Regions from separate parts of the Clostridium sp. D5 genome, predicted to be linked through region 1. Evidence: predicted binding sites of a transcription regulator. Region 1 holds the regulator's gene; each other region holds the start of a gene.
What was found. Region 1 encodes HrcA, which represses chaperone genes, less so after heat shock. Its sites were predicted from a motif close to TGTTAGCACTCNNNNNNNNNGAGTGCTAACA; they were not measured.

Region 1 (8,048 bases):
GCCGAAGCCGCCTGCTCCGCCGGCCCCACCTTCAAATGCTGCGTGTCCAAACTGGTCATACTGGCGGCGTTTCTCAGGGTCACTAAGCACTGCATACGCTTCCGATGCCTCTTTAAACTTTTTTTCAGCCTCGGCATCCCCGGGATTCATATCCGGATGGTACTTTTTGGCCAGTACGCGGTATGCCTTTTTGATTGCTGCGTCATCTGCATCCTTGCCTATGCCAAGCACCTCGTAATAATCTCTTTTTGACTCTGCCATAACACTCTACCCTTTCATCTGTCTGCTTATTTCTGTCACCAAAAGACTCGTCGCAGCCTTTTTTCATAGACAGTTTGTAACAAAGAAATTCTACGAGGCCGCATTTTGCGGCTTCGTAGAACCCTTCTGCCGACGGATCTTATACTTCTTTATAATCTCCATCCACTACATCATCTCCCTGGAAGCCTTCCGGTGCCGGGCCTGCTTCTGGTGCCGGGCCATCTGAATAGCCTGCTTCTCCACCTGCGCCTGCTCCTGCCTGCTCATACATCTTAGTAAATAACTTCTGAGCGCTTTCCATCAGCTTATCCTTGGCTGCTTTGATTTCAGCAACCTGAGCGTCTGTAGTTTCTTCCGGAGTAGATTTTGCAAGGATATCTTTTAATGCCTGGCAGTCAGCCTCTACAGCTGCTTTGTCTGTAGCATCCAGCTTGTCGCCGACTTCCTTAATTGCTTTTTCAGTCTGGAATACCATACTGTCGGCTTCGTTTCTGGTATCAATTGCCTCTTTACGTTTCTTATCCTGGCTCTCAAAGTCAGCTGCTTCTTTTACTGCCTTCTGAATGTCATCGTCTGACATGTTGGAGCCTGCAGTAATTGTGATGTGCTGCTCTTTGCCTGTTCCAAGGTCTTTTGCTGATACATTAACGATACCGTTTGCATCGATATCAAATGTTACTTCGATCTGCGGGATTCCACGTGGAGCCGGCGGAATTCCATCCAGTCTGAACTGTCCGAGGGACTTATTGTCTCTTGCGAACTGTCTCTCTCCCTGTACAACATTGATATCAACTGCAGTCTGATTATCTGCTGCTGTGGAGAATACCTGGCTCTTCTTTGTAGGTATTGTTGTATTTCTTTCAATCAGTCTTGTTGCAACGCCCCCCATTGTCTCAATAGAAAGTGACAGCGGTGTAACGTCCAGCAGAAGGATGTCGCCTGCGCCTGCATCTCCTGCCAGCTTACCGCCCTGTACAGATGCACCGAGTGCAACACACTCATCCGGGTTCAGGGATTTGCTTGGCTCTTTGCCTGTCAGACGTTTAACTTCTTCCTGAACTGCAGGAATACGTGTGGAACCACCAACCAGCAGTACCTGGCCCAGTTCGGATGCTGAAATACCTGCATCTGAAAGTGCACGTCTTACCGGTTCTGCAGTCTTCTCAACAAGGTCATGTGTCAGTTCATCAAACTTAGCTCTTGTCAGGTTCATATCGAAATGCTTCGGTCCTTCAGATGTAGCTGTGATGAACGGAAGGTTGATGTTGGTTGTTGTTGCGGAAGAAAGTTCTTTTTTCGCTTTCTCAGCAGCTTCTTTCAGTCTCTGAAGCGCCATCTTGTCTCCTGATAAGTCTACGCCCTCTTTTGATTTGAAGTCAGCCAGCATATAATCTGTAATCTTCTGGTCAAAATCATCTCCGCCGAGTCTGTTATTTCCTGCTGTAGATAATACTTCGATAACGCCGTCGCCGATTTCAATGATAGATACATCAAATGTACCACCGCCAAGGTCATATACCATGATCTTCTGCTCTTTTTCATTGTCCAGCCCGTATGCAAGAGCTGCTGCTGTAGGCTCGTTGATGATACGCTTTACATCCAGTCCTGCAATTTTACCTGCATCTTTTGTTGCCTGACGCTGTGCATCATTGAAGTAAGCCGGTACTGTAATAACTGCTTCTGTTACCTTTTCTCCAAGATATCCTTCTGCGTCTGCCTTCATCTTCTGAAGGATCATTGCTGAAATCTCCTGCGGAGAGTATTTTTTATCATCGATTGATACTTTGTAGTCTGTTCCCATCTCTCTCTTGATAGAAGAGATTGTTTTGTCTGCATTTGTTACTGCCTGACGTTTTGCAGGTTCACCTACAAGACGCTCTCCAGTCTTTGTAAATGCTACTACAGATGGAGTTGTTCTTGCGCCCTCTGTATTTGCAATGACAGTTGGCTGTCCACCTTCCATAACAGCTACACAGCTGTTTGTTGTACCTAAGTCAATACCAATTATTTTGCCCATAATCATTTCCTCCTGAAATATTTTGATTTTGAATGAGAAATTAGTTTGCTACTTTCACCATACTATGTCTTACTACACTTTCACGGTATGTGTAGCCTTTCTGAAACTCCTCGGCTACGATATTCTCGCCAAACTCTTCATCCTCCACATGCATAACCGCATTATGGAAATCCGGGTTAAACTCATTTCCAACCGCCTCAATCGGCTTTACGCCAATCTCTTCCAGCGTAGTCATCAGCTGTTTATAAATCTTTTCCATTCCCTGTGCAAAAGGATTGGACTGTTCTTCCTCTGGCACAGCTGCCAGGCCGCGTTCAAAATTATCAACGACCGGAAGAATCTTTTCTATGATATCTTTCGCACCTATTTCGTACATCTGGGATTTTTCCTTTTCAGTACGTTTGCGGAAGTTATCAAACTCTGCCATTTGACGGGTAAGCCTGTCAGTCAGTTCATCAATCTTCTCGTCTTTTTTGTCTTTTTTATTCTTTCTGCCGAACCGCTTCTTTTCTTTGCCGGACTTGCTGTCATCATCTCCGGACTCTTCGGCATCTTCAGCGCTCACATCTTCTTCGCACTCTGTTTCTTCCTGTGCGTCTTCACACGCTTCCGGCTCAGCTTCGGACTCAGGCTGGTTTTCATCCTGCTCTTTTTCTGCTTCCATTACAGCTTTTGCCTTTGCTTCTTCTACGGCTTCTTTCACCATATCTTCTTTGCTCATCTTTTCTTCCACCAGCTATTCACCTTCCTATTCTTTTGGGTCTTTGTAATAAATTGCATCCAACTCATTCTGCAGAGTCTTCAACGTCTTCATGACATGTTCATAATCCATACGCTTTGGACCTATGATACCTATGGTACCCTTCATGCCCTCGCCCAATTCGTAGGTAGCTGTCACAACACTGCAGTCTTTCATGGTCTTCACCGGCGCTTCATCTCCGATGTATACCTGAATTCCATGATTATCTTCACTGGCCAGCGTCTCGGTTACGAGGTCGGCCAGTTGCTGCTTTTCTTCAAATGCACTGATAATCTCCTGTGCACTCTGCTTGTCGCTTAATTCCGGATACTTAAAAATATTCGTGGCGCCGCTTGTATAAATCTCCATATCGTCGTCCACATGTATAATCTCTGCCACTGCATCCAGGACATCACTAATCACCTTGCTGTGAATTCCCGCCTGCTCCTTCAGCCTTGCAATCAGGCCAAGATTAATCTCTTCAATGGACATTCCATTCAGAGTAGTATTCAGCAGCATATTCAGCTTCAGCAGATTCTCATTACTTAAAGTCTCACCCACATCAATAATTTTATTCTTGATGACATTGCCGCCCATCACGATCACTGCAACAATCTGTTCTTCATCCACCTGTGACAGCTGTATAAACTTCAATGTGTTCCTGCTGTTGACCGGTGCTGAAACCATAGTCGCATAGTTCGTATTGGCTGCAAGAACCCTGGCTGCCTGCTGCAGTACCTTGTCAACCTTGTCTGTCTTCTCCAGCATGGTATTCCTCAGTTCCGTGATCTCCTGCTCTTTCTCTTCCATCAGCATATCGACATACAGCCGGTAACCTCTGTCGGAAGGAATACGCCCTGCAGATGTATGGGGCTGGAATATGTATCCCAGATCCTCCAGGTCTGCCATCTCATTGCGGATAGTAGCTGAACTCAGATTCAATTCTGTATATTTTGAAAGGGTCCTGGAACCTACCGGTTCTCCTGTCTCCAGATAATTCCGGATGATTGCCTTTAATATGACAAGCTTTCTGTCAGTCAATTCTGTATCTACTGCCATATCAGGATCCTCCTTACTGAATCAGCTTTTTTGTTTATTAGCACTCTTTAGTTTTGAGTGCTAACACCTTACGTATATTAAGATAGCACCCTGGTTTATTTTTGTCAACAGTGTTTATATATTTTTTATACTTTATATACAAAAGAATGAATTCTTGGGGGCAGGGGAAGAGGGGGGGCGCTCTATGGCAGGATTGACGGAAGGTGAGGCTGGGTGTTTTTTTAACTTTATTTGAACTTTACATAGGTTTGATTGTATCTTTTCAAAAAAAGTCGTAGAATGTATTAATAATGGTATTTTATTAATAGGAAGAAATGGACTTCGGGATTCAGACTGTTCGGGGCCTTTGATTTTTGCAGGAGGTTTTATGAAGAAATTGTGGGAATTATATTCGACTTTTTTTCGTGTTGGCGTGCTTACTTTTGGGGGCGGTATGGCTATGCTGCCAATGCTGAAACGGGAGGTTGTTGTTAAGAAGAAATGGGCTACGGATGAGGAGCTCCTGGATATTTATGCGATCGGGCAGTGTACTCCCGGTATTATTGCTGTTAATACCTCTACTTATATTGGGTATCAGCAGGCCGGGGTTTGGGGGGCTGTTTTTGGTACTTTGGGAATGGTGAGTCCTTCGGTTATCATTATCTGTCTGATTGCCAGTATTTTGACCCAGTTTATGGATAATCCGATGGTTTTGCATGCTCTGGCGGGTATTCGGATTGCTGTATGTGCACTGATGATTAATACCGTCATCTCACTGGCCAGGACCGGAATTCGTGATAAAGTGGGTCTGCTTTTATTTCTTGCCGGGTTTTTGCTTGCTACTTTCTCGCCTGTGCCTACGATTATACTGGTTATCTGTGCTGCAGGAACAGGTATCTTTGTAAATATTATGAAGGAGAAAAAACGCGCATGATCTATCTTACCTTATTTATAGAGTTTTTTAAAATAGGACTGTTTTCCATCGGCGGTGGTATGGCGACTATCCCCTTTCTTATGGAGCTTACCACCAAATATACCTGGTTTACAACGACAGAGCTTGCGAACATGATAGCCATCAGCGAAAGCACCCCGGGTCCGATCGGTATTAACATGGCAACCTATGCAGGTTTTCATGCCGGTAGTATCCCCGGAGCACTGATCGCGACCTTCGGCCTGGTATGTCCGGCCCTTATTATCATAATCCTTATAGCCAAATTCATGTCCAATTTCAGCGACAACAAGTACGTCAAATCCGCATTCTATGGAATACGCCCCATGATAGCCGCACTGATCGGTTACGCAGTATGGCAGATCGTAGTCATTACATTCGCAGATACAAACCAGGGAGTCATTACGCTAAAATATTCGGCTATCCTGTTGGGAGTCATCATATTTATACTGCTGCAGATAAAACCACTCAAAAACATACATCCCCTCATATGGATCATTGTGGGGGCGGTGGCAGGGGGTGTTTTTCGGGTTTGAGGGGGCGGTGGCAGGGGGTGTTTTTCGGGTTTGAGGGGGCGCTGTCCCCTTCCAACCCCTAAAAGTAAACCAACTCCATCCGCTGCCCCCGTCCGAATTCCCTCCCCGGTAACTTTTCTCCCGCCCTGATGCGTCCAGCCAGCGAGGAGCGTGATGTTCCGGCGGCGTACGGGAAGGCTTATGCTGATTCTGGAAGCCTCATAGCGTGCCCTAGAAGTTCTTGCCGCGAAAAAGCCGCATCTTATGGAGGATAATTGATCTCCAAATCAATTATCCAGAGCGTCTGAGCTTAGAAAGCATCGGCTTTCTAAGTGAATACGCTCGGTTCCATAAGATGCGGCTTTTTCGCGGCTAGAACTTCTTGGCTAAGCGGCCGGTTTCCAGAATCAGCATAAGCCTTCCCGTACGCCGCCGGAACATCACGCTCCTCGCTGGCGCCCCCTCCGCCGCTAAACTTCACCTCATAAATTCTATAAATACTAAATTACTTACATCGATTCCCCGCCCCGTTAGTCGAATATGATCCCCATCAACGGTCAGAAGTTCCCCCTCAGTCAGTTTTTCCAATTCTGTCCCATAAACATCAAATATACTTTGTTTATATAACTGTTCAAATCGGGAAATCGAGATTCCTTTTGTTTCCCTTAGTCCAAGAAACATGAACTCTTCTATTTCGTCTGCGGTTGACAGCTGTTCCACGTCCTCTTTTATTTCTTCCCTGCCCTGTACCTTTTTTAGATAGGAACTGATATCCTCTGTATTGTGATATCTTGAGCCTTTAACAAAAGAGGATGCCCCCAGACCGATTCCGAGATACTCTTTCCGCTCCCAGTAACCCAGGTTGTGGCGGCATTCATATCCTTTTTTTGCGTAGTTGGAGATTTCATATCTATGATAGCCGTAATGTAACAGGATCCCTGCGGTCATTTCGTATATCGCTCTTTCTGTGTCTTCATCGGGCAGAGACGGCAGTTCCGGATTCTCTGTATCTATCACATCCACTGCCCTTTGACCGTCCGGTTCCCCGTACCGTTCATAGAATGGGGTTCCTTCTTCTACGATCAGGCTGTAGGCGGATATATGCTCAGGATCCAGACGGGCGGCTCTGGTTAGTGTATTCTCCCAGCTTGCTTCTGTCTGGCCGGGTATGGCGGATATCAAATCTATATTGATATTCTCAAAACCCTTTTCTCTCGCCAAAGTATAGGTTTCCATGAACTCTTCCCATGTGTGGATTCTTCCCAGCATCTTTAATTCTTCATTGTCCGCGGACTGAAGGCCAATGCTCAGGCGGTTGATTCCGGCAGCTTTCCAGGATCTAAGTTTCTCTTCTGTTATGGTTCCGGGATTTACCTCTATAGTAATTTCTGCAGTATCAGCGAGACGGAAACTTTGATGCAGGGCGGCAAAGATTTCTGTAATCTGTTTTGCTGTTAACAGGGAGGGCGTTCCTCCTCCAATAAATACTGTCGTGACCCTGTACGGTACATAATATGTTTCTTTGTATCCCTGTATTTCCATGAGCAGTGCATCCACATATTCCTGTCTCGCGGCCTCATCGGCAGGCGCAGAGAGAAAATCGCAGTATGCACATTTTCTCACACAGAAGGGGATATGCAGATACAGCTCCAGTTCTTTCTCCATTTTATTTATCATCCAGCTTCAGCACGCTCATGAAGGCCTTCTGTGGAATCTCTACGTTGCCCACCTGGCGCATACGCTTCTTTCCTTCCTTCTGTTTTTCCAGAAGCTTTTTCTTACGGGAAATATCACCGCCGTAACATTTTGCGAGTACGTCCTTACGCATTGCCTTAACAGTCTCACGTGCTATGATCTTACTGCCTACAGCGGCCTGGATCGGGATCTCAAACAACTGACGCGGAATCTCTTCCTTCAGCTTCTCGCACATCTTCCTGCCTCTCTCGTAAGCCGTACTGCCATGCACGATGAAGGAAAGAGCATCCACTTCTTCTTTATTAATAAGGATATCCAGTTTCACAAGTTCTGACTGTACATATCCCAACATCTCGTAATCAAAGGATGCATATCCCCTGGAACGGGACTTCAATGCATCAAAGAAATCATAAATGATCTCGTTCAGCGGCAGATGATAATGCAGAACCGCACGCTTCTCCTCAATATATTCCATTCCCTGGTATTCCCCGCGGCGCTCCTGGCACAGGTCCATAATCGCACCGATAAATTCAGAGGTCACCATGATCTCGGCTTTTACGATCGGCTCTTCCATGTATTCAATCTCAGCGGGATCCGGAAGGTTTGTAGGATTTGTCAGTTCGATGACATCCCCGTTTGTCTTGTATACCTTGTAGATAACACTGGGAGCCGTGGTCACCAGATCCAGATTGTATTCTCTCTCCAAACGCTCCTGAATAATCTCCAGGTGCAGCAATCCCAGGAATCCGCAGCGGAATCCAAATCCCAGCGCAACAGAAGTCTCCGCTTCGAACTGCAGGGCGGCATCATTGAGCTGAAGCTTCTCCAGTGCGT
Region 2 (8,048 bases), on a different contig from region 1:
TTGTTGTCTGTGCCCTCAGTGGGCTGCTCTTTTTGCGTTAGTGTTTCCCCGTAAACGGGTTGCCGCAAAGACCTGACAGATGCACTCCGCCGGCCATTTCGCTGACCGCTCCCGGCAGGCGGCCCCTTCGCCGCCAACCTCCCCGTTTCGCAGATTACATCATTCCCATTCCGCCGCCTGCTCCGGCTGGCATTGCTGGTGCATCTTCTTTGATTGTAGCTACAACTGATTCTGTTGTCAGCAGTGTAGATGCTACGCTTGTTGCATTCTGTAATGCACTTCTGGTAACTTTTGCAGGATCCAGGATTCCTTCTTTTACCATGTCTACATACTCTTCTTTGTAAGCGTCAAATCCAACTCCCGGTTCGGATTCTCTTACTTTATTGATGATAACAGCTCCCTCAAGACCTGCGTTTGATGCGATGTGGTACAGTGGTGACTCCAGAGCTTTCAGGACTACTTTCGCGCCTGTCTTCTCATCGCCTTCCAGTTCCTCAGCCAGTTTTTCAACTTCTTTTGCTGCGTGGATGTATGCAGAACCGCCGCCTGCGATGATTCCTTCTTCTACTGCTGCTCTTGTAGCGTTCAGAGCATCTTCCATGCGGAGTTTTGCTTCCTTCATCTCTGTCTCTGTTGCAGCACCTACACGGATAACTGCTACGCCGCCAGCCAGTTTAGCAAGTCTTTCCTGTAATTTTTCTCTGTCAAAATCAGATGTTGTCTCTTCAATACCTTTTTTGATCTGAGCAACTCTGTCCTCAATTGCTTTTTTGTCTCCGCATCCGTCAACGATTACGGTGTTCTCTTTCTGAACTTTTACGGATTTTGCACGTCCAAGCTGATCCAGTGTAGCTTCCTTCAGATCCATTCCCAGTTCTTCGGAAATCACCTGTCCGCCTGTCAGGATTGCGATATCCTGAAGCATCTCTTTTCTTCTGTCACCATATCCCGGTGCTTTTACTGCTACTACGTTGAATGTTCCGCGCAGTTTATTGACAATCAGTGTTGTAAGAGCTTCGCCCTCGATATCCTCAGCAATGATAAGAAGTCTTGCTCCAGACTGTACAATCTGCTCTAACAGCGGAAGGATGTCCTGAATATTGGCGATCTTCTTGTCTGTAATCAGAATATATGGGTCATCCAGTTTTGCTTCCATTTTTTCCATATCTGTTGCCATGTATGCGGAAATATATCCACGGTCGAACTGCATACCTTCTACTAAATCCAGCTCTGTCATCATTGTCTTGGACTCTTCGATTGTGATAACTCCGTCATTGGAAACTTTCTCCATAGCATCTGCTACCATCTGACCTACAAAGTCATCTCCTGAAGATACAGCTGCAACTCTTGCAATCTGCTCTTTGTCTTTTACTTTACTGCTCATCTTTGCAATAGCATCCACTGCCGCATCGGTAGCTTTTTTCATACCTTTACGCAGAATAATTGGATTAGCGCCTGCTTCCAGGTTCTTCATTCCTTCATGCACCATTGCCTGTGCAAGTACAGTAGCAGTTGTTGTACCGTCTCCGGCTACATCGTTTGTCTTGGAAGCAACTTCTTTAATGAGCTGAGCTCCCATGTTTTCAAAACCATCTTCCAGTTCGATCTCTTTTGCGATCGTCACACCATCGTTTGTAATAAGCGGTGCTCCGAATGATTTGTCAAGAACTACGTTTCTTCCTTTTGGTCCCAGTGTTACTCTTACTGTATTCGCCAGCTGGTTAACGCCTTTTTCTAATGCTGCTCTGGCTTCTGTTCCGTGTTTAATTTCCTTTGCCATGTCTGTCACTCCTCTTAATCTGATTAGATTCTTTTTTCAAGTTCATCTTTATTATAGTCTTACTGAAATTAAATGATCAATAAATATAAAGCCCTTAACGAACACCCTATTCAACAATTGCCAGAATGTCGCTCTGCTTAACAATGATATATTCTTCTTTTTCAAGTTCTACTTCTGTACCTGCATATTTGGAGTAGATTACTTTATCGCCGACTTTTACCTGCATTGTTACTTCTTTTCCGTCTATAATTCCACCAGGTCCAACTGCAATAACTTCTGCCTCCTGCGGCTTCTCTTTTGCCTGACCTGGCAGGACGATACCTGACTTTGTTGTTTCTTCCGCTTCCAATTGTTTTAATACAATCTTGTCACCTAATGGTACTAATTTCATTGTAACTCCTCCTTAATTGATTTTACATATTATTAGCACTCATTTCTTTTGAGTGCTAACCTCATGAATATAAAATAGCACTCTGTTCTTAATTTGTCAACAGAGTTTGTAAAATTTATACTTAGTTTATAAACCTATTTTTTCTTAACCAGGTGTTACTTCCTTTTGATCGGCCGTTTTACGCTTGCCACATTGTAGAAGCCATTTTCTATCTTAAAAACAAGCATATTTTCGTTCTCGCACTGATAACGTTCCTTTACTGCGCCTGTACAAAAAAGGAGTTCCTTCTTGGTGGAAATATAGCACTGGTACTTCGCATCCAGCGAGATTGCCGTCAAGTCATCTTCTTTCAGCTGCAAGTATATGTAATCTTCCTCCAGATCATACTTAAAAACCTGGCAATGATGCGTTGCATCATCAAAAATCACATCTGCCGAAATCACTTTTTCCATCTGTAAATCTACCGGGTTTCCTTCATACATTTTCTCACTGCCTCCTATACTATCATGTTTTCTGCTAAAGCTATTGGCAAAACACTGTCTGTTATCCCAAGAAAGGGCATCAGCAGCCTGATACCCTCTCTAATTAACTATGCACTGTAAAAGATAAAATCATCTGAATATTTACAGACGCTCTTTTTTTATTTTCTCCAGTTCTGTGAATACATAATCATTCAGAACCTTGATATATGTCCCTTTCATTCCTGATGAACGGGACTCTATAACTCCTGCACTCTCAAACTTCCTGAGTGCATTGACAATTACAGATCTTGTAATGCCCACGCGGTCTGCAATCTTACTTGCTACAAGGATACCTTCTGTTCCGTCCAGCTCCTCAAAAATATGGATGATTGCTTCCAGCTCAGAAAAGGACAGCGTGCTGATCGCTGACTGCACGATATGCTCTTTTCTTGTCTCTTCCGCACTCTCTTCGTTGACAGAACGGAGCATCTCCAGTCCTACAACCGCTGTGCCATACTCGCTTAAAATAATATCATCAATCTCATATACCGAATCCTGCTTGTAGATAAACAGCGTTCCCAGACGCTCTCCCGCTATGTCAATGGGGGTGATAATCGCCTGATATCCTTTCACTGCTTCCGGTGAAAAACCAAGTGTCTCCAGGTTCACATTCTCTTTTGTAGACAGGATATTAAGCAGGCGCTCATTCAGCATCTCATCAATATGTGCACCAACCGATTCACCGACAAGTTCCCCGATACCTTCTACCTGACCGCTTTTGCTCACTCCCAGTATCTTGCCCTTCTTACTTACAACAAGAACATTAGAATTCAGAATCTCCGTAAGGACGGCACAAATATCGTTAAAAACCACCTTACTGGAATTGTTGTTATGCAGCAGCTTATTAATTTTTCTTGTTTTATCCAATAACTGTACGCTCATTGATTTCCTCCAGATTTAATTGTGTATACAACTCGTTCCAATTCGTTCGATATAGTTATGCTATCATACAACTCACGAAATATCAACGTCATTTATCTAATTTTTTTTCAAATTTCGGACATATCCACATTTTTCATCTGCACATACAAGTTTATTGCCTTTTTCTACCATATAATTACCGCATTCTGGGCACTTTTCTTTGGATGGCTTCTGCCAGGACATGAATTCACATTCCGGATTGTTTTCGCAGCCAAAGTATTTTCTGCCCTTCTTCGTCTTGCGGATGACCACTTCTTTACCGCAGACCGGACATGGTACTCCGATCTTTTCCAAATATGGTTTTGTATTCTTGCACTCCGGAAAACCGGGACATGCCAGGAACTTTCCGTGAGGCCCGTATTTGACCACCATATTGCGTCCGCATTCTTCGCAGATCACATCCGTCACTTCATCTTCAATCTTTACGCTTTCCAGCTCTTTCTCTGCAATCTTCACCGCTTCGTCCAGATCCGGATAGAAATTGCGGATGACTTCTTTCCACGGAACCTTGCCTTCCTCCACCATATCCAGAAGACCTTCCATGTTGGCAGTAAAATTCTCATCCACAATGCTCGGGAAGGACTGCTTCATGATATTATTCACGACCTCACCGATTTCTGTTATATAGAGGTTCTTTGCCTCCTTCGTAACATAACGGCGTCCGAGGATGGTGGAGATCGTAGGTGCATACGTACTTGGTCGTCCTATCCCCAGCTCTTCCAGCATCTTGACAAGTGTTGCCTCCGTATAGTGAGCCGGCGGCTGTGTAAAATGCTGTTTTGTATCAAAACTATCCTTATTCAGCTGAGTTTCCATGTTCAGGCCATTTACCAGGACATTGCTCTCCTCTTTCTCTTCATCTGCCTCTGTATAGACGCTTTTGAATCCATCGAATACGACTTTGGAAGTCGATACGGTAAACCGGTACTCTCCTGCCCCGATTTTCACTGAAATGGACTCATACTTCGCGGGCTGCATTCTGCTGGCCGCAAAACGTTTCCAGATCAGCTGGTACAGGCGCATCTGGTCCCTGGAAAGAGATTCCTTCAAAGAAGCCGGCGTCCTGGTGATATCGGTCGGTCTGATGGCCTCATGGGCATCCTGGATCTTTTTCTCAGTCTTTTTAGCCTGTACACCTGCCGCAACATATTCTTTTCCGTAGGTTGCCTGGATATACTCTCTTGCACTTGCATCTGCCTCCTCGGAGATTCTGGTGGAGTCCGTACGCAGATAGGTAATGACGCCGACAGTACCGTTCCCCTTAATATCAATTCCTTCATACAGCTGCTGTGCAATACGCATTGTTTTCTGTGTTCCAAAGTTCAATACTTTCGCTGCTTCCTGCTGCAGAGTACTGGTTGTGAAAGGAAGCGGTGCCTTACGGATGCGCTCGCCCTTTTTAATATCCGTGATCTTATAATCTTCATTGTCCACGGCCTTAATAATCTGATTCAGTTCTTCCTCTGAACCGATTGTCATCTTCTGTTTTTCCGTGCCATAGAACTTGGCAACAAGCGGACGTTTTTCACCTTTTACCTTTAAAATAGCATCCAGTGACCAGTATTCTTCCGGTATAAATGCATCGATATCGGCTTCTCTGTCCGCGATCAGGCGGAGGGCAACAGACTGCACACGGCCTGCGCTGAGTCCCCTTTTTACTTTTGCCCAGAGAACCGGGCTGATGCGGTACCCCACCATTCTGTCCAGAATGCGGCGCGCCTGCTGGGCATCAACCAGAGTCATATCGATATCCCTGGGTGCCTTTAAAGATGCCTTTACAGCATTTTTGGTAATCTCGTTAAATGTAATACGGCGCATTTTCTTATCATCTAATTTCAGAGCCGTTGCCAGATGCCAGGATATTGCCTCTCCCTCACGGTCAGGGTCAGTTGCAAGATAAACTTTGTCAGCCTTCTTGGCTTCCTTACGTAGATTCGCAAGGATATCGCCTTTTCCCCTTATCGTAATATATTTGGGCTCATAGTCATTCTCTATATCTATGCCCAGCTGGCTCTTGGGCAGATCACGGACATGTCCGTTCGATGCAGCAACCGAATAGTTGCTTCCCAGGAACTTTTTAATTGTTTTCACCTTGGCAGGTGACTCCACAATAACCAGATAATGTGCCATAAAACTTCCTCCACTAGGCTTTCACGCCCCTATTTATCATTTCATCTTAATATAATAATTTTTTGAAACTTCTCTGATGTATCCTTTCAATTCCAATGACACAAGCCGCTCAAGCACTTCGTTTGCAGGCAGCATTGTCTCTTCTGTGAGCTGGCTGAGATTCTTGGGATACAAACCAAGTCGACTATACACCATATTTTCCCCACTTTCAAGCACTTTTTTATTTTTGGTTATTTTTTCACTTCCTTCAAGGCAGTCAATATTCAGCACTTCCAGCACCATTTCAGGAGACAAAAGAATGCCCGCTCCCTGCCTGATCAGCTCGTTGCACCCCTGACTCAGGCTGCTGTTTACAGGCCCAGGCAGTGCATAAACATCCCTCCCCTGCTCCAATGCAAGATCCGCTGTAATCAGCGAGCCGCTCTTCGATCTCGCCTCCATCACAAGCACCAGATCCGAAAGCCCGCTGATGATCCGGTTTCTCCGGGGAAAATTCTGGGGCGCCGGAGGGGTTCCCGGTGGAAATTCAGACAGAATCCCTCCTCCGTTCTCTAAAATATCTGCATACAGCCCAATATGTTCCCGCGGATAACAGATATTCACCCCGCAGCCCAATACCGCGTATGTCTTACCTTTTCCCATCAGAGCACCCCTCTGGGCCGTCCCGTCAATTCCTCTTGCCATTCCGCTGATAACAGAAATACCGTATTCCGCAAGTTTCTCTCCAAATTCCAGGGCATACTTTTCCCCGTAAGGCGTACTGCGCCTTGCCCCTACAATAGCTACCGCTTTTTTCTCCTCATGCGGCAGTTTTCCCTTTACATAAAGTGCATAGGGGGGATCTGGTATATTCCGCAGCCTCCCAGGAAATTCTTGGGCAAAATGCGGTACAAAGTGAATCGCCATCTCAACTATTTTTGCAGCTTTTTCGTCCAGTTTCCCTGCTTTCTGCGCCTGCATAATTGTATGGATATCTTTTTCATTTAAGAACCCCATTTCTTTTAGTTTTGTTTCTTCTATATAAAATATACGTTCACCTGATCCTATCTGTTTTCTCAGCATATATTTTTTTCTGTCGCTCAAAGATGTAATCTCAGCAAACCAGTATTCATATTTCATCTATTCATCTCCCCCAGTATTTTTTATCCATGGTGCGGTATCCTATGGCCTCTTTTATGTGTCTTTCTCCAATCTCTTCCTGTCCTTCCAGATCAGCAATTGTCCTGGCCACCTTCAAAATCTTATGATAGGTTCTCGCAGTAAGCCTCAGCGAAGTAAATGCCTGCTCCATCAGCCTGTTTTCCGCTTTTCCAAGCCCACAGTATCTATCCAGTTCTTTTACCCCAAGCATAGCATTGGAAACAATTCCCGTCCCTGCGTAACGCCGGTTCTGAATTTCACGGGCATCACACACCCGCCTGCGTATATCTGCGGAACTTTCTCCTTTTCTTTTTCCCAGAAGGGATTCATATTTTACTTTTGGCGCCTCCACGCAAATGTCGACGCGGTCCAAAAAAGGCTGGCTGATTTTACCAAGATAGTGCTGAATCTGGCCGGGAGTGCAGGTGCACCGTTCAAAATCCGGATAGCATCCACAGGGACAGGGATTCATAGCCGCTATCAGTATAAAATTAGCCGGAAATACATAGTTACCGTGTGTTCTCGTTATCCTGACCTGATGTTCCTCCAACGGCTGCCGCAGTACTTCCAGCACTGCCTTCTGGAATTCCGGTAATTCATCCAGAAACAGTACCCCGCCGTGAGCCAGGCTGATCTCCCCCGGAGAAGGTATCAAACCACCCCCGATCAGCGCCGCCTTAGTTGCCGTATGATGTACACTGCGGAAAGGCCTCTGCCGTATCAGCGGTGATTCTTTATCCACCAGCCCCATAATGCTGTATATCTTCGTAATCTCCATGCTTTCCTCCAGAGTCATCGGAGGCAGAATTCCCGGAATTCGTCTGGCTGCCATAGTTTTGCCGCTTCCCGGCGGCCCAACCAGGAGCAGATTATGCCCGCCCGCAACCGCTACTTCCGCGGCCCGTTTCACGCCTTCCTGCCCCTGTATATCACTGTAATCCAGAAAGTTCTCTGCAGGTTCGTCTGCTCTTTCTTCCGGATACGGCTCTGCTTCCAGTTTTTCATTTCCCGCCAGAAAAGCAAAGGCTTCCTGAAGGTTTCGGACTCCAAGTACTTCTACGCCTTCCACGAGCGCCCCTTCCGAAGCATTCGCTTTCGGCACGATACAGACCGGAACCCCCGCCTCCCGTGCCTCCAGTATCACCGGCAAAATTCCCGGAACTTT
Region 3 (8,048 bases), on a different contig from region 1:
ATTCCTTCAGAGTCGTCAGAAGGCTCTCCAGGCTCATGGCATTGTGTGCATAGTCAATCATCAGCGTAAATTCATCCGACACCGGAATCATCTCGATACGCCCCTTAACATTTGCCACCTTCAGGGCCTTTTTGATCTGTTCCACCGGCACCTGGAAATGCCTGCACACCGCGATGGCCGTCAGGGAATTGTAAACACTGAACTTGCCCGGTATATCGATCTCCACATCAAAGTCCATGAGGCCGCTCACATGGTATGCGACTCCCAGATACCCCGGTCTGGACACAAGATGCGTATCTACTGCACGCAGATCTGCCTTTTCGGAAAAACCGAAGGTCTCCACCCTGCAGGTTGCCCGGGAGAAAACATCTTCAAAATACTCATCGTCTACGTTGGCAATTCCAAGCCTGCACTGCTGAAACAGCAATCCTTTGCATCGCTTATAGTCCTCAAAATCCTTATGCTCATTCGGCCCGATATGATCCCTGCCCAGATTCGTAAAAATCCCGATCTCAAAAGGAATTCCCGCTGTTCTGTGCAGCATCAGCCCCTGAGAGGAGACTTCCATAACCACGCTGTCACAGCCGGCCTCCACCATCCTTGCGAAATACTGATGGATCGTATAGGATTCCGGCGTCGTATTCGCTGCCGGGATCTTCTCATCCCCGATAATCGCCTCAATGGTTCCGATCAGCCCTACTTTATGGCCGACCCCTTCCAGAATGGATTTGATCATGTAGGTTGTCGTGGTCTTTCCCTTTGTACCGGTAATTCCGATAATCTTCATCTTATCCGCCGGATAGCCAAAGTAAGCGGCAGACATGAGCGCCAGCGCATAGCGGCTGTCTGCCACCCGGATAACTGTCATGTCTTCCGGCGCTTCCACCTCACGTTCTACAATCACGGCGGCAGCTCCTTTCTGGGCCACCTCTTCTACAAAATCATGTCCGTCCACAACTGCTCCGCTGATGCAGACAAATGCAGATCCTTTCTCTACCTTCCGGGAATCATTGATGAATGTGGTAATCTCCGCCTCATCGCTCCCCTGAATTACTTCATATTCTAAACGCTCTAATAACTGATTCAGCTTCATGTATGCTCCTCCTGAATGGAAATACTTTTCTACCATAGGATAACACAAACGGCCCCCGGTTGCAAAATTCTCCTATGAATTCTTCGTGAAATCTTTATGAAATATATTTTCCGAACGGCAGCTTCCGTATAAAATAAATGCACACAAAGGAAGCCAGCAGAAGCCCTGCCGTCAGTACAGGCACGGCAATCCATGCACTGATCTGCTCCGGGTCCACATATTTTTTATAAGTGTCCAGAAACAGAATATGGATCAGATACACACCAAACGAGCAGGCGCAGCAGATATCAATGACGCCTTTCGTCCTCTCCTTCAGCCGGATGCTTCCGCCTCCGGCCTGCATCATCAGGGCAAAGAACGATGCTCCCGCCGTGATCACCAGAGGGCAGCCATATTCCAGGAATCTCTCGTAATGCGCTCCCGCGCCGAATGTTTTCCAGGCGGTAAGAGCTATATTCAGGGCAGTGCTCCCTATAAAAATTCCGAAGAGCAGCGGCTCCTTCCCCTTTAGTTTTTCCCGGTATCTGTGGATAAAATATCCGAGAAAGAAATAAAACGTATAAACTTTGTCCCCAATGATCGGCACGTCATAATAAGGCTCCTCATGCATCAGCGAAGAAAAGTACATAAAGACCGCGGCGAGGCTGCCCATAAGCAAAAATGCTTTATCCATCCGGGTATTCATCCCCCTGCACATGATCTGAAAAAAAGGCAGTACCAGATAGATCGGGATCGTGGCATACAGGTACCACAGATGCGGTTCCGTCGGAGTATAGAACAGGTCCCGCAGATCATAAGGAGTCCCCATATAATATATATTAAAGAAATAATAAACAATGCTCCAGAATGCCAGAACAATCAAAAATCGCAGCAGACGCTCCCCGTTTTTACGTAAGCTTTCCGTCCGCCCCAGCAGCAGGGCCCCGCTGAGCATGAAAAAGCAGGGTACACTGACTCTGGCCGCAGTGTCCAGCAGCAGAGAAAACAGATATTCCCCTCTGCCAATATCGGTGTATGCCCTGCAGAAATAATTAGTAACATGTATGACAATGACCATCACAAATGAGACGGTTCTGATCAGCTCCATATTGTAATTCTTTTTCTTCATCGTTTTCTTCCCATATCTCTTTTGCGCAGCGGCGCTCTCTCTGTTTCCGCCGCTACTGTCTTTTTTTGTTCTTCTCAGTGCGTCCGGTACCTTTTTTCATCAGGCTGGCCTTCACCACTGCATCTTTCCCGTATTTTGCCCGGATCTCCTCCATGGCCAGATTCAGCTTCTGGTGTTTTTCATCCGGAGGCTTCGGCATCTCTATATCAAAAATAGAAAGCTGTACCGGTTCTGAAGCCACCACAAGCTTTGCCGTGCGGATTCCCAGCAGGCGGATCGGCTCCCCGTCCCATGTCTCATCAAACAACTGACAGGCCGCTTTATACAGCACCTCATCCTCGCTGGACGGCTTGTCCAGCTGTTTCTGGTGGGAGACGCGCTGAAAATCATGATATTTGATTTCCATACTGACCATATTGGCCTTCTGCCCGGCTTTTCTAAGCCGCCTCCCTACGCTTTCTGCCAACTCATGCAATACTGCTTTTGCTGTCTCCGCTGTCTCGGCATTCTCCGACAGCGTCGTGGAATTGCCGATCCCCTTAGCCTCCGCCTGTTCGGACTGGACGCGGGAATCATCTATCCCGTTGGCAAATTCCCAAAGCATCCGACCATGGCTTTTCATATGGAGGCTGATCAGCCCCTGATCCGCCTGCGCAAGATCCCCGATCGTATATATTTCCAGTTTTTTAAATGTCTCCACGCTGGAACGCCCTGCCATATACAGCTCCCCGATAGGAAGAGGCCACATTTTCACCCGGATCTCCTCGGGAAACAGCGTGTGCACCTTGTCCGGCTTTTCAAAATCCGATGCCATCTTAGCCAGCAGCTTGTTGGAGGATATCCCGATATTTACCGTAAACCCGAACTGCGCTTTTATCCCGTCCTTTATGACCAGTGCCGCATCCACGGGAGACGGGTATTTCCATGCAATCCCGGTAAAGTCCATATAGCACTCGTCCACGCTGACCTGCTCAATCTCCGTGGTAAACGTCTTCAAGTACTCCATGAGGCGCGCGCTTTTCTCCCGGTACATCTTATGGTCAGGGGGAGCCATCACCAGGTTCGGACACTTACGAAAGGCATTCGCAACAGGTTCCCCCGTGCGAATGCCGTATTTTTTTGCAGGAATGGACTTGGCAAGCACCACGCCCCGGCGCGCCTTCTGGTCGCCGCCTATGATGGCCGGTACGAGCCTCATATCCTGCTTTGCTCCGTTTTTCAGTTGTTCTACCGCTGTCCAGCTCAGATAAGCGGAATTGACATCTATATGGAAAATGATCGGCGTCATAAAACCAGCTGTCCTTTCACCCTTGCTTCTAATTTTCCGTCAACAACATCGATTAGAATGATATCGCCTCTTCCCACATTGCCTGCCAGAATCAGTTTTGCTGCCAGTGTTTCTACATTCTTCTGCAGATATCTCTTCAGTGGCCTTGCCCCGTACATCGGGTCATATCCACCTTCTACGATATAATTTCTGGCCTCTTCTGTCAGCTCAATAGAAAGCTCTTTATCTGCAAGCCTCTTGTTGACGTCTGCTGCTAATAAATCAATAATTGCATAAATATTGTGTTTCGTCAACGGTTTAAACATAATGATTTCATCCAGACGGTTCAGAAATTCCGGCCTGAACCGGGCGCGAAGCTCGTTCATCACCATATCCTGGCTTGCCGCGTCTATGGTCCCGTCTTCCTCAATCCCCTCCAGAAGATAATTGGCCCCAAGGTTGGAGGTCATAATCAGGATCGTATTCTTAAAGTCCACGGTACGCCCCTGTGAGTCTGTGATACGCCCGTCATCCAGCACCTGAAGAAGCACGTTGAATACATCTGGATGTGCCTTCTCGATCTCGTCAAACAGTACAACAGAATATGGTTTCCTTCTGACCGCTTCTGTCAGCTGGCCGCCTTCATCATATCCCACATATCCCGGAGGCGCTCCGATCAGCCTGGATACGGAGAATTTCTCCATATACTCGCTCATATCGATACGCACCATGCTGTTCTCATCATCAAACAGACTCTCCGCCAGCGCTTTCGCCAGCTCCGTCTTGCCGACACCGGTAGGTCCGAGGAACAGAAATGATCCGATTGGTTTTGATGGGTCTTTAATACCCGCCTTAGAACGGATAATTGCCTCTGTCACCAATTCCACGCCCTCATCCTGTCCAATGACACGTCTGTGCAGCTCATCGCCCAAATGCAGCGTCTTGCTTCTCTCGCTCTCGTTCAGCTTTGCCACCGGGATTCCCGTCCATCTGGAAATGATCTTGGCGATCTCCTCGTCTGTAACGGCTTCATGAACCAGTGCCAGTTCTTTCTCCCTGACCTTGTCTTCTTCCTCCTCCAGCTGTTTCTGCAGCTGCGGCAGACGTCCGTACTGCAGCTCTGCTGCCAGGTTCAGGTCATACTCCCTCTGTGCTTTCTGGATATCTTTGTTTACCTGTTCTATCTCTTCGCGGATCTTCTGGACTCTTTCAACAGAAGCCTTCTCGTTGTCCCACTGTGCCTTCTTGCCCGCATACTCTTCATTTAAGCCGGCCAGCTCTTCCTGAAGGTGTCCGAGGCGCTCCTTGCTCAGCCGGTCTTCCTCTTTTTTCAATGCTTCTTCTTCAATCTCCAGCTGCATGATTCGGCGGCGGAGTTCATCCAGTTCTGTAGGCATGGAATCCAGTTCCGTCTTAATCAGCGCACAGGCTTCATCCACCAGGTCGATTGCCTTATCGGGCAGGAACCGGTCGGATATATAACGATTGGATAGCATTGCCGCCGCGACCAGCGCGCTGTCAGTGATCTTGACACCATGGAATACTTCATAGCGTTCCTTTAGCCCCCTCAGAATAGAAATCGCATCCTCCACCGTAGGCTCTTCTACCATGACCGGCTGGAAACGCCGCTCCAGCGCCGCGTCCTTTTCAATATACTGGCGGTACTCATCCAGTGTCGTAGCACCGATACAGTGCAGCTCGCCTCTTGCCAGCATCGGTTTCAGCATGTTGCCGGCATCCATAGCGCCATCCGTTTTTCCTGCGCCTACTATTGTGTGAAGCTCATCGATAAAGAGAATGATCTGTCCGTCGCTGTTTTTCACTTCCTCCAGAACCGCTTTCAGACGTTCCTCGAATTCGCCTCTGTATTTTGCGCCCGCAACCAGAGCTCCCATGTCCAGAGAGAAGATTGTCTTATTCTTCAGACCTTCCGGCACGTCACCTCTGACGATACGCTGTGCCAGCCCCTCTACAACTGCCGTCTTTCCGACGCCCGGCTCACCGATGAGCACGGGATTGTTCTTGGTCTTACGGGAAAGAATCCGTATCACATTGCGGATCTCCTCGTCTCTGCCAATGACAGGATCCAGCTTCTGATCCCTTGCACGCTCCACAAGATCCTGGCCATACTTATTCAAAGTATCATAAGTAGCCTCAGGATTGTCGCTGGTCACCTTCTGGTTTCCGCGCACAGTGGACAATGCCTGCAGGAAATCGTTGCGGCTGATGCCGAATTCCTTATACAGCGCCTTCAGTTCTCGGCTTGCATATTTTAACAGGGCCAGGAAAAGGTGCTCTACAGAAACGTATTCGTCTCCCATCTGCTTTGCCTCATCCTCCGCATGGATCAGAACGTTGTTCAGATCCTGCCCCACGAATACCTGGCCGCCCTGCACTTTCGGACGCTTAGCCAGGGCCTCCTCCACACGGTTTGTAAACAGGGTTCCCTGTATATTCATTTTTTCAAGTAATTTTAAAATCAGGCTGTCATTCTGCGTTACCAGTGCATACAGCAGGTGCTCCTGTGCAATCTCCTGGTTGCCGTAGTCGTAGGCTACTTTCTCACAATTCTGGACTGCCTGGAGAGAATTCTGGGTAAATTTATTTATGTTCATAGAAAGACCTCCTTTGTCATTTCAATGTCATTGTTCTATTAACACTATAACAATACCACTCGTTATTAGCACTGTCAATAGATGAGTGCTAATTTTTTTTTAGCAAACTGTTAAAATAGTATTAAATACATGCAGAAATCATGACCACGGGCAGGGGCAGACTAAAACTTAAAATACCCCCAAGAATGATCTGACCGTTTATTTCCTGTCAGGATATTGATTCCATGAACTGCTCAACATAATACAATGCTGACCCGACTGCCGGTGTATACTGTCCTTGCATTCCTACGATCAAATGCCTTCTTTCAAGTTTAAAGGGAGTAGAACTATTAATGCGCTCCAGTAAATATTCGAGATCCTCCTCCGTGAAATAAGGCGCCAGATATCCACTTATAATAATAGGGCCGTCGATAACCAGATTCAAATTTCTTATGGCAAAAGCCAAATACTGCAGATAGCCTTCCCAAATTTGCTGCATACCGCCATCATTATCTTCTCTCAACAAAGTAAAAAACTTTTTCACAGGCATCCCTGCGGCGGCTTCCAGTGCATTTACCGAGCAATAAGTCTCCAGGCATCCTCTGTTTCCACAGTAGCACAGGGGTCCATCCGGATCAATACACATATGTTCGATGGCGCCGCTGTGCATAGACATTCCCTTCTGAACGCAATGGTTCGTTATAACGGCCCCTCCCAGATTCCTGTTCAGAAGAAACACCATCGCATTATCAAATTCATTATGATTCCATAATTCCAGAAAGGCGGCGGCCTTAGAATCATGTTCCAAACGGCACGGATATGGCAGGCGGGAAGAAAAATCAGTAAGTTTCATATCTGAATTATCCATGATTGCGCCATAAGTTACAGTAGCGCCATCCGTAGATATAATCCCCTGGGTTGCAATGGAAATACCCAGAATCCGATCTTTTGTATAATAATTCTCCGAGATAAACTGTTCAATCTTATCTGTAACCTGGTCATAATATCCCGGATCACTGCTGTAAGGTACATTAAAAGTTTCCATATTTACTGCTTCTCCATATAAGTTTACAGAAGCAATATGAAACATATTTTTCAAAATCCCTGCTCCTATGGAAATTTTTGCATCAGCAACAATCTGTATCGCCTGTGCCTTCCTTCCCCCGGTCGAATCAAAAAATCCTTTTCTTTCAATCAGCCCCTCCTGTTCCAAAACATTCAGATTCTGGCTGACCGTGGACAGCCCCATCTGCAGATCCCGGACAATCTGCAGCTTGGCGGTAATCCTTTGCTTATAAATATAATGGTAGACCTTTGACTTATTTATTTTTTTTAATGTAATAGTGGTTACACCTTTCTCATTCATATGAAACTCCTTATAAAAGTTATGTGTAGATCATAAAAGTAAGTTCTGGTTTTATTCTAATACAGTGAAAGTAAAAACGCAATTAAGAAAAGCTCTTCTTTACGAAACTCTTAACCACGGCATCCCCCACTCATTGTGAAATGTGCATAGAAATAAAGTATAAATCTTGGTTTATTTGTCAATAGCTTTTTCAAGCTTTAAGTTTTATACTCTACTTACAACTTAGATATAAACTTAAGTAACAATCAAAACTTTCAACATGGAGGAATTTAAATGAAAAGTGCAGTATTTTACGGAAAACATGATTTACGGGTGGAAGAACATGAGATGCCGGCAGTTGGTCCAAAAGATGTCCTGATTCAGGTAAAGGCCTGCGGCGTATGCGGAACAGACGTACATATCTACGAGGGTGACAAAGGCGCCGCAGAAGTTACCCCTCCCACTATACTCGGACATGAATTTTCAGGCGTCATCACAGAGACAGGCGCAGAAGTAACGGATTACAAAGCTGGGGACAGAGTATGCATTGATCCCAACTGCTACTGCGGTTCCTGCGAGCCATGCAGAAATGGGATTGCACACTACTGCGAACACATGATTGGATACGGAACAACCGTCAA

Region 2: HMPREF0240_RS09365 (co-chaperone GroES) is a predicted target of HrcA. The motif match lies at 2,202-2,232, and genes of this name have one in related genera.
Region 3: clpB (ATP-dependent chaperone ClpB) is a predicted target of HrcA. The motif match lies at 6,147-6,177, and genes of this name have one in related genera.

What each region holds. Positions count from the first base shown of each region.
Region 1 is NZ_GL870810.1:425,201-433,248, reverse strand. It holds gene dnaJ (molecular chaperone DnaJ) at 1-261, opposite strand, end outside; gene dnaK (molecular chaperone DnaK) at 401-2,278, opposite strand; gene grpE (nucleotide exchange factor GrpE) at 2,319-2,999, opposite strand; gene hrcA (heat-inducible transcriptional repressor HrcA) at 3,027-4,076, opposite strand; gene HMPREF0240_RS08310 (chromate transporter) at 4,444-4,989, shown strand; gene HMPREF0240_RS08305 (chromate transporter) at 4,986-5,540, shown strand; gene hemW (radical SAM family heme chaperone HemW) at 5,997-7,184, opposite strand; gene lepA (translation elongation factor 4) at 7,186-8,048, opposite strand, start outside.
Region 2 is NZ_GL870811.1:227,083-235,130, reverse strand. It holds gene groL (chaperonin GroEL) at 155-1,780, opposite strand; gene HMPREF0240_RS09365 (co-chaperone GroES) at 1,887-2,171, opposite strand; gene HMPREF0240_RS09360 (hypothetical protein) at 2,327-2,653, opposite strand; gene codY (GTP-sensing pleiotropic transcriptional regulator CodY) at 2,795-3,574, opposite strand; gene topA (type I DNA topoisomerase) at 3,671-5,743, opposite strand; gene dprA (DNA-processing protein DprA) at 5,780-6,862, opposite strand; gene HMPREF0240_RS09340 (YifB family Mg chelatase-like AAA ATPase) at 6,867-8,048, opposite strand, start outside.
Region 3 is NZ_GL870809.1:1,039,455-1,047,502, reverse strand. It holds gene HMPREF0240_RS04485 (UDP-N-acetylmuramoyl-L-alanyl-D-glutamate--2,6-diaminopimelate ligase) at 1-1,093, opposite strand, end outside; gene HMPREF0240_RS04480 (acyltransferase family protein) at 1,188-2,201, opposite strand; gene HMPREF0240_RS04475 (DNA polymerase IV) at 2,254-3,489, opposite strand; gene clpB (ATP-dependent chaperone ClpB) at 3,486-6,083, opposite strand; gene HMPREF0240_RS04465 (ROK family transcriptional regulator) at 6,292-7,428, opposite strand; gene HMPREF0240_RS04460 (zinc-dependent alcohol dehydrogenase family protein) at 7,702-8,048, shown strand, end outside.